Regions from separate parts of the Actinoallomurus sp. NBC_01490 genome, predicted to be linked through region 1. Evidence: riboswitches for the same ligand, from Rfam matches in the RefSeq annotation. Region 1 holds a riboswitch; the other holds the start of a gene.
The links. Region 1 has a riboswitch for cobalamin ahead of OG417_RS14235 (magnesium chelatase subunit D family protein). Riboswitches for the same ligand answer to the same signal wherever they lie in the genome.
Positions count from the first base shown of each region.

Region 2: another riboswitch for cobalamin. It lies ahead of OG417_RS51950 (CbtB domain-containing protein); the one in region 1 lies ahead of OG417_RS14235 (magnesium chelatase subunit D family protein).

Region 1 is NZ_CP109433.1:2,953,886-2,958,287, reverse strand. It holds gene cobO (cob(I)yrinic acid a,c-diamide adenosyltransferase) at 1-293, opposite strand, end outside; gene OG417_RS14235 (magnesium chelatase subunit D family protein) at 293-2,377, opposite strand; cobalamin riboswitch at 2,435-2,556, opposite strand; gene OG417_RS14230 (LLM class F420-dependent oxidoreductase) at 2,666-3,691, shown strand; gene OG417_RS14225 (GNAT family N-acetyltransferase) at 3,727-4,284, opposite strand; gene OG417_RS14220 (DUF6504 family protein) at 4,313-4,402, opposite strand, start outside.
Region 2 is NZ_CP109433.1:11,238,235-11,242,636, forward strand. It holds gene OG417_RS51940 (ribonucleoside-diphosphate reductase subunit alpha) at 1-1,016, opposite strand, end outside; gene OG417_RS51945 (CbtA family protein) at 1,234-2,091, opposite strand; gene OG417_RS51950 (CbtB domain-containing protein) at 2,123-2,338, opposite strand; cobalamin riboswitch at 2,378-2,532, opposite strand; gene OG417_RS51955 (histidine phosphatase family protein) at 2,609-3,199, shown strand; gene OG417_RS51960 (TetR/AcrR family transcriptional regulator) at 3,208-3,858, opposite strand; gene OG417_RS51965 (GNAT family N-acetyltransferase) at 3,855-4,301, opposite strand; gene OG417_RS51970 (amidohydrolase) at 4,301-4,402, opposite strand, start outside.

The sequences.
Region 1 (4,402 bases):
CGCTGGATCCACGACCAGCCCTCGCCCATCTTGTGCCAGGCGACCGTCCCGCCCTCGCCGGACGCGCCGAGCACGCGCAGCGCGCGCTCCTCGCCGATGCGCCACTTGGCGGACTTGACGAACTGGAACACCCCGATCGGCCAGCCCTGGTTCCAGCCGCGCAGCGCCAGCCCGAAGGCGGCGGTCGACTTGCCCTTGCCCTGGCCGGTGTGGACGATCACGAGCGGGCGGTTCCGCCGCTGCCTCGTGGTCAGCCCGTCGTCCGGCACGCTCTCGGGCCTGCCGCGCGGCATCAGGCGACCCTCCGGTCGCGTACGACGCCGGCCAGGCCGTCGGCGGGCAGGTCCTCCAGGCGGACGAGCTCGGCGCCGAGGCGTTCGGCGAGCCGGGCCGCGAGGCCGAGGCGCACCGGGCCGCTCTCGCAGTCGACCACGACCGAGGCGGCCTCCCGCAGCAGGGTGGCGGCGCGCAGTGCGTCGTCGACCGAGCCGTGCGTCGCACGGCCGTCGGTGACGATGACGACGAGCGGGCGCCGTGCCGGGTCGCGCAGGTGCTCGGCGCGCAGCACGCCGGCGGCCCGCAGCAGCCCGGCGGCGAGCGGCGTACGGCCTCCCGTCGGCAGGTCCTCCAGGCGGCGCGCGCCGGCCTCGACCGAGGAGGTCGGCGGCAGGGCCGTCTCGGCGTCGCGCCCCCGGAAGGTGACCAGGCCGACCTTGTCGCGCCGCTGGTAGGCGTCGAGGAGCAGGCTGAGCACGGCGCCCTTGACCGCGCGCATGCGCCGCCGGGCCGCCATCGAGCCGCTGGCGTCGACGACGAACAGCACGAGGTTGCCCTCACGGCCCTCGCGGACCGGTTCGCGGATGTCGTCGGCGCGGATCACCAGGCCCGGTCCGCTGCGCCCGCGCGACCGCTGATGGGGCGCGGCGGCGAAGAGGGTGCCGGCGAGGTGCACGGTGCGAAAGCCCGGCCGGGCGCCGGTCGTACGGCCGTACGGGGTGCGCGAGCGGGAGCGGCGGCCGGGCGCGCCCTCGCCGATGCCCGGCACGACGAACAGCCGCGGCCGGTAGGCGGCGTCGGCCGGGGAGGTCTTCGGCCGGTCGGCGCGGGACGCCGCGTTGCCCGACAGCGCCTGGCCGATGTCGACCAGGGCCCCCTCGGCCGGCAGGTCCACCGCGTCGGGCAGGGGCGTACCGGAACCCGGGCCGTCGGGATCGGTGTCCGGGTCGGGTTCCGGTTCGGGCTCGGGCTCGGGGTCCTCGGTGGTGATCTCCGAGCCGTCCTCCTCGGCCGGCGGCCGGGGCTCGGGGACGGGCGGCGAGGGAGGCTTCGGCCGGGTGGAGCCGGGCCGGGGGTCCTCCTCGGTGTCGTAGTCGCCGGTGCGGTCCAGCACGTCGTCGAGCCGGTCCTCGTCCAGGCCGGGCGCGTCGAAGGGGTCACGGCGCCGCCGGTGCGGCAGCGCGAGGCGGGCGGCGAGGCGTACGTCGGCGGGCGTGACGGCGCCGCGGTCGTGCCAGGCGGCCAGCGCGATCGCGGCGCGGGCCATCACCAGGTCGGCCCGGAGCCCGTCGACCTCGAACTCCGCGCAGACCGCGGTGATCTGCCGCAGCGCGCCGTCGGACAGCACGACCTCGGGGAGACGGTCGCGGGCGGCCTGGATGTGCCAGGCCAGCTCGGCGTCGGCGCGCGCCCAGTCGGCCGTGAACCCGGCCGGGTCGGCCTCGTAGGCGAGGCGCCGGCGTACGACCTCGGCGCGCTCGTCGGGGTCACGCGTGGCGGCGACCTCGGCGGTCAGCCCGAACCGGTCGAGCAGCTGCGGACGCAGCTCGCCCTCCTCGGGGTTCATGGTGCCGACGAGCAGGAACCGGGAGGCGTGCCGCACCGAGACGCCCTCGCGCTCGACGTAGGACTGCCCCATCGCCGCGGCGTCGAGCAGCAGGTCCACCAGGTGGTCGTGGAGGAGGTTCACCTCGTCGACGTAGAGCACGCCCCGGTGCGCGGCGGCGAGCAGGCCGGGCTGGTAGGCGCGCACGCCCTCGGTGAGCGCCCGCTCGATGTCGAGCGAGCCGACGAGGCGGTCCTCCGACGCGCCGACCGGGAGCTCGACGAGCCGGGCGGGGCGCTCGTGCCGTTCCGCGTCGTCGTGCGGGCCGTCGGGGCACTCGGGGTCGGGCGCGTCCGGGTCGCAGGAGAACCGGCAGCCCGCCACGGCGGAGATGGCCGGCAGCAGCCCGGCGAGCGCACGGACGATGGTCGACTTCGCGGTGCCCTTCTCGCCGCGTACGAGGACGCCGCCGACCGACGGCGACACCGCGTTGATCAGCAGGGCGAGCTTGAGGTCCTCGAGCCCCGCCACGGCGGAGAACGGGTAGGTGTTCACCCGGTGTTCGTCCTTCCTCGGGTTGCGCGCCCGTAGGTGGCCTGCAGGTGGCGGCCGGAGTCTCCTGGCTCCCGGATCGTCACCCGCCCTCGGCCTTCCGGCTTACGCCGTGGCCGTCGGTGAGGGCGAACTCCCCGGTCACAGTTGCGCGACAGCCCCGGAGTCTCACCGGGTTCCTCCGCGTACCGCCGACGCACAGCATCGCACACAGCCGATCCGTCCTCGACAGGTGTATGCCGGTCTGTTCCTGTTTGAATGGAACACGTTCTACTTCTTCCGGAGGTGCGCATGAGGCTCGGCATCAACCTCGGCTACTGGCAGCGGGACCCCGTTGACGACACCGAAACCGTGCTCGCCGCCGAGCGCCTGGGCTATGACCAGGTCTTCACCGCGGAGGCGTACGGATCGGACGCCTTCACCACGCTGACCTGGTACGGCGCGCGCACCTCGCGGATCGGCCTGGGCACGGCGGTGACGCAGATGTCGGCACGCACCCCGGCCGCAACCGCCATGCACGCGCTGACCCTCGACGCGCTGTCCGGCGGACGGCTCACGCTCGGGCTCGGCGCGTCCGGGCCGCAGGTGGTGGAGGGCTGGTACGGCGTGCCGTTCGCCCGTCCGCTCGCGCGCACCCGTGAGTACGTCCAGATCCTGCGCGACGTGTGGCGACGCGCCGAACCGGTGACCAGTCCCGGCCCGCACTACCCGCTGCCGCTGCGGTCGTACGGGGCGGGCGACGGGGTGACGGGCCTGGGCAAACCGCTGAAGTCGATCGCGCACCCGGTGCGCCCGGACATCCCGGTCTACCTCGGCGCGGAGGGCCCGAAGAACGTCGCGCTGTCGGCCGAGATCGCCCAGGGCTGGCTGCCGCTGTTCGTCGACCCCGAATGCATCGAACCGGTCTTCGGCGCGTCACTGCGCGACCGCCCGGACGGCTTCGACATCGCCGCGACCGTCACCACGATCGTCACCGACGACCTGACGGCCGCGCTGGAGGTGGCCAAGATCCCGCTGGCCTTCTACATCGGCGGCATGGGCGCCCGCGACCGCAACTTCCACCTGGACCTGATCGGCCGGCTGGGGTACGCCGAGGAGGCCGCGCGGGTGCAGGACCTGTTCCTCGCGGGTCGCCGGGACGAGGCGGTCAAGGCCGTACCGGACGCCCTGGCCGACGCCATCTCCTTGCTCGGCCCGCTGGACCGCATCCGCGAACGGCTGGAGCTGTGGCTGGACTCCCCCGTGACCACCCTGCTGATCGCCGGCGTGAAGGACGAACCGACCCTCAAGGCGATCCGCGCCATGGTGCCCGCGTAAGCGCCGGCGCCCCATCCAGAACCTGCGGGCCGTTCTCACGGCTTGTCAGCACCCCGACCTTCGTCACCCACCGTTGTGGGACGTAGCGTCGAGTAGAGGACCTGGTCGTGCCAGTGTCCGGCGCGCCACTGGGCCTGGCGGAGGACGCCCTCCCGTTCGAAGCCCGCCTTCTCCAGTGCCCGCTGTTCGGCGAGGTTGCCGCTGTCGGTGAAGGCCTGGATCCGCTGGGCGCGCGTGTGGTCGAACAGGTAGGCCACCAGGAGGCGTTGCGCCTCCGTGCCGATCCCCCGGCCCTGGCAGCTCGGCCGCAGCCCGATCGCGACGGTCCAGCACCACGACGTCTCCGGACGGCCCCACGAACTCTTGAACCACTCGACCCGGCCCGCCACGTCGCCGTCCTCTGCACAGACCGTGAGAGTGCCGCCGTCCGGCGTGAGCAGTCCCGTCTCGGCGAACCGGCGCCGCAGGTCGACGGGGCTGCGGTACCCGAACCACTGGTGAACGCCGGTCCCCTCGGGGCCTGAGAACTCGGCCTCGAAGAGATCGAGGTCCGCCTGCGTGACGGGCCGCAGGACCACCCGCGTATTGATCACGCGTGAACACTACGAGACGCCGGCGGGTTCAGTCCCAGGCGCGCGACAGCATCCAGGTGTCGCTCGCCTCGTCGTAGCGGAGTTCGTACACGCCGATCTCGTGGTCCGGGGTGGCCTC
Region 2 (4,402 bases), 3.5 Mb from region 1:
ACCAGCTCCGGCGCCTCTTTGGGGTCGAACAGCGACCAGACCTCATCGGCCTCGACCCGGCGCATGAACTCATCCGGCACCCAGTTGGCCAGGTTGAGGTTGTGCGTACGCCGCGCGTCCTCGCCGGTGTTGTCGCGCAGTTCGAGGAACTCCTCGACGTCGGCGTGCCAGGGTTCGAGGTAGACGCACGCGGCGCCCTTGCGCCGCCCGCCCTGGTTGACGGCGGCGACCGACGCGTCCAGGGTCCGCAGCCACGGCACGATCCCGTTCGAGTGGCCGTTCGTGCCCCGGATCAGCGATCCCCGGCTGCGGACCCGGCTCCAGGAGATCCCGATCCCGCCCGCGTACTTGCTGAGCCGCGCGACCTGCCCGTACCGCTCGTAGATCGCCTCCAGCTCGTCGCGCGGTGAGTCGAGCAGGAAGCAGGAGGACAGCTGCGGGCGGGCGGCGCCGGAGTTGAACAGCGTCGGCGAGCTCGGCAGGTACGCCAGCCGCGACATCAGCCCGTACAGCTCGGCGGCCTCCCCCACGTTCCCGGCCAGTCCGCACGCCACGCGCAGGAAGAAGTGCTGGGGCCGCTCCAGCACCCGCCGCGTCGTCGGATGCCGCAGCAGGTACCGGTCATAGACCGTCCGCAGCCCGAAGTAGGTGAACCGGTCGTCCGCGCCGTGGTCCACCAGGGCGTCCAGCGCCGCCGCCTCGCGCGCGACGAACCCGGCGGTCTCCTCGTTCAGCAGGCCCTGCTCATAGGCCGCCGCGACGGACTCGGTGAACGTCACCGGCCCGGTCTCCTCGGCGATCGACCGGGCCAGCAGGCGCGCCGCCACCGTCGAGTAGGCGGGGTCGGTGATCACCAGCGCGGCGGCCCGTCGTACGGCCTCGGCCAGGTCGCCGGCGTCGCCGACGCGGAGCGGGTCGGCGTCCGGCAGACCGGCGCAGGCACGCTCGATCTCCGCGGCGAGCGTGCGCTCCGGATCGGCGTCCGACGTGGGCGGCGCGATGAGCTGTTGTGTCACGTGCTCTCTTCCTCGCGAGCTTCTTTCACTGGGTTCCCTCTCACACCGTTTTGCCGCAGGAGGCACAGGCGCACCAGGAACACGAGAACCATACATGTAGTGGCATCAGCACGACAGCACCCCTAGATGTTGGGGGTGTCGTCGACTGTGTCCCTGTACGCGGGCGTGCCGAAGACTCCCGGCGGCCGACCTGCCGGGAGTCGTCTCGCGTGGAGCCTTATGCCGTGGCCGGTGCCTCCGCGGACCGTGGTTCGCCGGCGGTACGGGCGAGCAGGCGCTCGGCCATCGGCGCGAAGCACAGGCCGATCGCGGCCCACATGATCGCCTGGGCGGCCACCGAGTACAGGCGGAAGGAGAACAGCACGTCCGCCGGGAAGCCCGGGTAGACGATCCCTCCCTGCGGGTTCCTGAGCGGCGGCGGCGTCTCCGTCGCGTGCCGGCCGTACTCGTGGACGTTCGCCGACAGGTGTCCGAACGAGGGGAGCGCGAACATCACGATGCCGAGCGCGACGACGCAGGCCAGCCCGGCCAGCAGCGTCGCGTTCCAGTTTCCGAACCGGGGCCTCAGCTTCTGCCCCAGCCAGACCGCCAGGACCAGGAACGCGATGGAGAACCCGACCATCAGCAGGTACAGGCCGCCCCGCGCGCGGATGGTCTCCTCGTGACCGATCGCGGGCGGGTCGGCCGGGTACTTGACGAAGGGGATCAGGTAGAAGCCCAGGAAGCCGCCGAGGGCGACCAGCAGCGCCAGCGTCCGTGGCCGCAGGTTCCCGGTGCGGCCGCAGGCCAGCAGGTAGGCCACCGCGTACAGGCCGCCCATCGCGGCGCCGAACACGATGACGCCGGCGCCGATCCCCACGTTGGCCTGGACCGTACGGCTGAAGAGGTCCGGCTCCGCGGCCTCGGGGGTGATGCCCGCCGCCTTGTCGAGCAGGGCCTGGGCGGCGTCACGCCCGCTCTCGTAGTCGATGGCCGCCCGGATCTGCGGCTCGGCGAAGATCCGGGCGAAGACGAACGCCAGGATCCCTCCGATCGCGCCCACGAGCAGCCCACGCACGATGAATCGCCGTTCCACGGCGTACTCCTTCGGGTGCGGTGTCGCGGGATCAGTGGCAGGGGAACCCGAGGAAGTGGCGCGCGTCGTGCACGAACTCGTGGATGTACATGTTGTCGCCGAACACCGAGGTGGCGCCCTGGTCGACGCCGATGAAGTAGTACGCGGCCAGGCAGAGCAGCACGGTGCCGAACAGCCACAGAGCGGCCCGGGCGCCCGGCACGACGACGGGTGTCGTACGGGTGGTGGGCAGCGTCGAGGTGGTCATCGCAAGAGCCTCCTAAAGGGATCCGGCGTCCCTGTCACGGGTGGAGCGCTTCTGACGGCGGAGGGTCTGACTTTCCGGCCCGTGGGCCGGATCACAGTGGCGCGACCGTGCCGGATTTGCACCGGCTTCCTCTTACCATCACGTTCGTCCGGATCGTACGACCGGCGTTCCGGACCGTCAACAGCGCGGGAGGTCGCACTCCATGACCGAGCGAAGCGAGGGAATCAAAAGACGCGCCCCTGCGGTGACCCCTCCGACGAAGGAGGGCTCATGACCGTTCGTATCGTGCTGGTCAGCCACGCGGCCACCGCCACGACCCGGCAGGCCCGCTTTCCCGGTGACGACGAACCGCTCGACCCGCGCGACGCCGAGACGGCGACCGCCGGACAGGGAGTGCTGCGCCGCGTCACGACGACCTACCGGGGTCCGGAGGAACGCTGCCGGCAGACCGCCGACGCGCTCGGACTCGACGCGGTCGCCGACCCCGCGCTGGCCGACCTGGACGCCGGTGCCTGGCGGGGTACGACCCTCGCCGAACTGGAGGCGAGCCACCCCGCGGACCTGTACGCCTGGCTGACCGACCCCGGCGCGGCCCCGCACGGCGGCGAGTCCGTGTCCGCGCTGGTCGCCCGCGTGGCGCGCTGGCTGAACGAACTCCCCACCGGCCCCGCCCGGATCGCGGCCGTCACGCACCCCGCGGTCGTCCGCGCCGCCGTCCTGCACACCCTGGGCGCCCCGCCGGAATGCTTCTGGCGTCTGGACGCCGGCCCCCTGACCCAGACCTGGCTGAGCCGCGACGGCGGACGCTGGCGGCTACGCGAGACCGGTCACCCGCTGATCCCCCGCGGCCGCGCCTCCTAGGGCGCGTCTCAGGTCTCGTCGTCGCCCCAGACGCCGGTGACCAGGCGGATGTAGTGGCCGGCGGGCGGCAGGCCGGGGTCCGGTGCGGCGCCGAGCATGGCCAGGGACAGGTGGGCGTGCGTCTCGGCGACTTCGGCGAGGGCGTGCCGGCCGCCCGCGGTGTACCAGTTGGCGACGCCGCTGCACATCTGCAGCAGGGCGAGCCGCGCCACCGAGGGGTCCGGGACCTGGAACGTGCCGGACGCCTGGCCCTTCTCGATGACCGATTCCCACAGGTCCTCGTACTCGTCGCGGAGCGCGACGATCGGACGGCGGCGCTCCGGCGAGAGCGCGCGCAACTCGGTGTCGACCACGAGCGTTTCGGACCGCCGCAGGGCATGAGCCACGACATGGGTCTGCACCAGGCCGTTCATCGCGGCCACCGGTGAGGGTGACTCCGTCAGGACCTGGCCGGCCGCGGTGAGCAGCCGGTCCAGGCTCGTCTGCATGATGTCGACGAGCAGGTCTTCCTTGGTCCCCATGTAGTGGTAGAGCGTCGCCGAGGACAGGCCGGCCGCGTCGGCCAGCTCACGGATGCCCGTCCCGTGGAAGCCCTTGGCGGCGAACAGCGCGACCGCGGCGGCGCGGACCCGGCCGTCCGGCTGGGGCGGCCGGCTCACTGGACGTTCCACCGGTAGCGGGTCCAGCCGCCGACGGGCTCGGCGCCGATGCTCCGGTAGAAGCTCTCCGCCGCGTCGTTGCCGTGCGCGACGTCCCATTCGAGGCGGCCGCGGGTCAGCGACCGCAGGGCGGACAGCAGCTCGCGGCCCAGGCCGTACCGCCGGTACTCGGGCTTGATGTACAGGTCGTCCAGCCAGATGCCGGGCCGGGTGTCCCAGGAGGAGAACGTCGGGTACCACAGCGCGAACCCGGCGACGGCGTCCGGCTCGTCCGGTGGCGAGGCGATGTGGGCCCAGGCGACCGGATGCTCCCCGAACAGCGCCTCGTAGGTCTCCTGCCGGTCCAGCCGCACCCGGTCGGCGACGCCTTCGTGCGCGGCGTGGGCCAGCAGCAGGGCGCAGATCTCCTCGAAGTCGGCGGGTTCCGCGGGTCGTACGGGCATCAGACCTCCTCGAGCCGTCCGCCGACGAGGGTGGCCAGCACGCGGATGCCGGCGATGTCCTCGGTGGCGGTGGACGTGGGATCCGCGGACAGTACGGCGAG